Regions from separate parts of the Neobacillus sp. YIM B06451 genome, predicted to be linked through region 1. Evidence: a T-box and tRNA genes for the amino acid it is inferred to sense, from the RefSeq annotation. Region 1 holds a T-box; the other holds one or more tRNA genes.

Region 1 (2,204 bases):
ACTGTTGAAGGAATATTGGCATCTCAAAAATACCGAATATGTGGTAATGAGACTCGCGGAAATCGACCGCATGCAGCAGGCCACAAAAGAAGGAGCCCAGTGACCATCACCAGGGCTCCTTAAATAATTTCCAAATAAATAGCGGTAGCAATTAAAATGAGAACGGCAAGCAAAAGTACATCGAATGTGGTAGGTATAAGAATCGTCCTTATGGCCTGGAAAATACAAAACGGGATGCAGAACTGCGCGGCTATCGCACGACATGTCCTTAGCCACGGCGGGTACATAAAGCGGTTGAATCTTTTCATGGAACATCCCTCCCGGTGCATCGTACACCATTATATGCAGGGGGAGCCCAGATTGTGTGGGCCCATTTTTCCAAAAAGGGGGTTGAAACCGAAAAATTTTGGCCATCCTGATTGACGTCACGCCATCTTTTTGGGTAGTATAGAGTATAAATTAATAGCAAAAAAGCACTGACAGGGAAGAGTACAATGCCCAGTTGCTTTCCAGAGAGGGAAATTTACTAGCTGAAAGGTTTCCCAGGCAGCCCATTGGAATGTCACCCTTGAGCTTCTTCCGCCAAAGGCCCCGGGCCCGGTAGTGGAAGACGGATCGACTCCGTTATTCAATCAAGTGCCGGCATGTATGTCTTGCCGGAAAAAAGGTGGTACCGCGAGCGCACTCCATTCGTCCTTTTATTGGATGAATGGAGTTTTTTTATGGAAAAACAGATACCGCCAAAGTCCATTTTCAAGAGCAAACCAAGGAGGAATTAAGATGGATCAAAACGAAATCAGCATGCCGACGAAATATGACCCGCAGTCGATCGAGCAGGGACGCTATGATTGGTGGGTGAATGGCAAATTTTTCGAAGCGAAGGACGACGAAACGAAGCAGCCGTACACGGTTGTTATCCCGCCGCCGAACGTAACCGGAAAGCTGCACCTTGGCCATGCTTGGGATACAACGCTTCAGGACATCATCACTCGGATGAAGAGGATGCAGGGCTTTGACGTTCTCTGGCTGCCGGGGATGGACCATGCCGGGATCGCGACCCAGGCGAAGGTTGAAGAAAAGCTACGCAATGAGGGGAAAACCCGCTATGACCTTGGCCGTGAAAAATTCGTTGAGGAAACGTGGCGCTGGAAGGAAGAATACGCCGGCCATATCCGCCAACAGTGGGCAAAGCTTGGCCTGGGCCTCGATTATAGCCGCGAACGTTTCACACTGGATGAAGGACTTTCCGATGCGGTTAAAAAGGTTTTTGTTGATCTTTATGAAAAAGGCCTGATTTACCGGGGCGAATACATTATTAACTGGGACCCGGCTACAAAGACAGCCCTTTCCGATATCGAGGTTATCCACAAGGATGTCCAAGGAGCTTTTTACCATATGAAGTATCCGTTGGCCGATGGTTCCGGCCATATTGAAATCGCGACAACCCGCCCTGAGACAATGCTCGGTGATACAGGGGTTGCCGTCCATCCTGAAGATGACCGCTACAAGCACCTTATTGGGAAAACCGTGATTCTCCCGATCGTCGGACGCGAGATTCCGATCGTCGGCGACGATTATGTTGATATGGAGTTTGGTTCTGGTGCTGTTAAAATTACGCCTGCCCATGACCCGAACGACTTTGAAATCGGCAATCGCCATAACCTTGAGCGCGTCCTCGTCATGAATGAAGATGGTACGATGAACGAGCGCGCTGGCAAATATAACGGCATGGACCGTTTCGAATGCCGCAAGCAGATTGTAAAGGACCTTCAGGAGCAGGGCGTTCTTTTCAAAATTGAAGACCATCTGCATTCAGTTGGCCATTCCGAGCGGAGCGGCGCTGTTGTTGAACCGTATCTTTCAACTCAATGGTTTGTTAAAATGCAGCCGCTCGCTGATGAGGCGATTGCTCTTCAGGAAAAGGAAAACAAAGTAAACTTTGTTCCGGACCGCTTTGAAACCAATTACCTGCGGTGGATGGAAAACACCCGTGACTGGTGTATTTCACGTCAGCTTTGGTGGGGCCACCGGATTCCTGCGTGGTACCATAAGGAAACTGGCGAGGTTTATGTTGGTGAAAATGCTCCTGCCGACGAAGAAAACTGGAAGCAGGACAACGACGTTCTCGATACATGGTTCAGTTCGGCGCTTTGGCCATTCTCGACGATGGGCTGGCCGAATGAGGATGCCGAAGATTACAAGCG
Region 2 (2,204 bases), on a different contig from region 1:
CTTCCAGTGCAGAAAAAGTCCTCGGAAAAGCAGTTGATATTCACTTTAAAGCCGAGGATGACAATGAGTAACTCTCTTTGGTTTGTTAATGCCAGTATAGGATGTACCAACCGTCCAAGCCCTTTTATGTAAAAAGCCAGCCGGTTCCCCGGCTGGCGCCCACGAACCATGTCAGCAGCCGTCAATCCCGCAAGCTTCGCCCGTAGCTGGCGGCTCCTTGCCAAGCTCGCGCACAATATACCGCTCCAACATCTCTTTCGTATTTAATCCTTGAACCCGCTGATCCCCAATAAAAAACGTCGGAACAGCGGTAATCCTGGCTTCCTCATACGCATGGCGGAGAGCCTCCTTATGCGCCTGCTCATACTTCCGTGCTTCAAGCGCTTCTCTGAACGCAGACCTATCAAGTCCACATTTGCCAGAAACATCCGTCAGCACATCAATGTCACCAATGTCTCTTCCTTCAGCAAAGAATGCAGCCAGTACAGCCTCGCTGTATTCGTTCCCTTTCCCATGCTCTTTCGCGAACTGGGTTCCTTCATGCGCTAGATGCGTATGCGGCTGTGGATCAACATCCGGAAGGACGATCTTTACGTTAAAACGCTCAGCCATCGGCCATACTGAACCCTTCCAAGCACTCTGTATATAATCGCCCTTTGGCGACAGCGTCTCATGGGGATACGGCCGCAGCTCAAAAGGCATCCATTCCAACTCAACATCCTTACCCTTAATCGCTTCCTTAAGCGGAGCCTCCGCTATATAACAAAACGGTCACACAAAATCTGAATCACACGGATCTTTAACGTCACTTGAAGCCCTCCCTAACAGTAAGGTGTTTACCAATAGTGTAAACGGCGGAGGGATGGTTATCCAAATCATCTGCCTTTAAGTTGAAAGTTTACTTTTTAAATCGAATTTATTGAAAAGGTATTGACCCTAACTTTGTTTCCTGGTATAGTAATGATTGTCCTCACTAAGAGGATAACAATAACGATCCGATAGTTCAGCGGGAGAATACTACCTTGACAGGGTAGGGGTCGGGGGTTCGAATCCCTCTCGGATCATACTAATCCTAACATCAATTGGTGTTAGGATTTTTTATTTGTTTCTATAACTAAATTTCGATTAATGAGAACATATGTTTTATAATAGAGGTATACCTTATTAAGGAGGACTACGACTATGAAGAGAGTCTGGGCATACTACCGTGTGTCTACTAAAAGTCAGGTTCTTCATCATGATGTTACTTTACAAAGAAAAGCATGTTCCATTTTTGTTTCAAATAAGCCTGAATGGCAAATGTGCAGGGAAATTGAAGACTTGGGTGTTTCCGGTTTGGATGCTAGAAAGGGTTTGCAAAGAATTAGATGGGGAGCCCAATTTGGCAGATTCGATGTCCTTCTAGTTTTCATGTTAGACCGCTTAGGGAGAAACCCTGATGAAATGAAGAATCTCATTAACGAATTACATAGGCAAGGAATAGAAGTATGGTCTGTTGTGGAAGGGAGCATTGAGGAATTCTCCGACCTGGAAAAGAAATATTTTATCCAAAGTAGGAATGAAGTCGAGAAAACGTCCCAGCGGGTAAAAAGAAGATTCCAGCAATTAAATGAAGAAGGCATCTTTACCGGTGGCACTGCTCCTTTTGGTTATAGTATTGCATCTACGGATTCGCGCCTAACAATTAATAAGGAAGAAGCGGAGATAATTAAGCAAATTTTTAATTTGGCCTCAGAACAACGATACGGTTGTAGCCGAATTGCACAGGAGCTTAATGAAAAAGGAGTTTCAACAAGAAGCAAGAAACCATGGATTTATAATACGATTTCCAGACTTCTCAGGAACCCTATCTATATCGGGCGGCCGGCATTCAATAAATATGGACCTCATGGAAAGAAGATAAATATGTCGCAGTGGAAACACCAGCCCAAAAATGAAAACTTGGTAATAATCAATGACGATCAATTTTTTAAAGTTCAGGAACTAATGGATGGCCGCCGTCCTTCCAAGGGAAATCTTGATTTGTCAGCAAGAAAGGATTTTCTTTTGGATGGCTTAGCTTACTGCGGATATTGCGGACGAAGGCTAAAACCTGAAGTGAACAAGAATCGACCGAAGTCTAAGCATGGAGTAAAGAAGGAACCAAGTATTTATCGTCGTTATGTTTGTGATCATGCCAAAAATAAATTGGAGTATCACGGTCA

What was found. A T-box is a leader RNA that pairs with one kind of tRNA and senses whether it is charged. The one in region 1 lies ahead of RB160_RS18125 (valine--tRNA ligase), so its partner is inferred to be a tRNA-Val.
Region 2: it encodes a tRNA-Val, which carries the amino acid that the T-box ahead of RB160_RS18125 (valine--tRNA ligase) is inferred to sense. The anticodon was not compared.

What each region holds. Positions count from the first base shown of each region.
Region 1 covers NZ_JAVFKJ010000013.1:21,983-24,186, forward strand. The annotation lists gene ysxE (spore coat protein YsxE) at 1-103, shown strand, start outside; gene RB160_RS18120 (hypothetical protein) at 120-308, opposite strand; T-box leader at 468-701, shown strand; gene RB160_RS18125 (valine--tRNA ligase) at 781-2,204, shown strand, end outside.
Region 2 covers NZ_JAVFKJ010000010.1:27,147-29,350, forward strand. The annotation lists gene RB160_RS15795 (DnaA N-terminal domain-containing protein) at 1-71, shown strand, start outside; gene RB160_RS15800 (DsbA family oxidoreductase) at 172-828, opposite strand; tRNA gene RB160_RS15805 (tRNA-Val) at 993-1,064, shown strand; gene RB160_RS15810 (recombinase family protein) at 1,183-2,204, shown strand, end outside.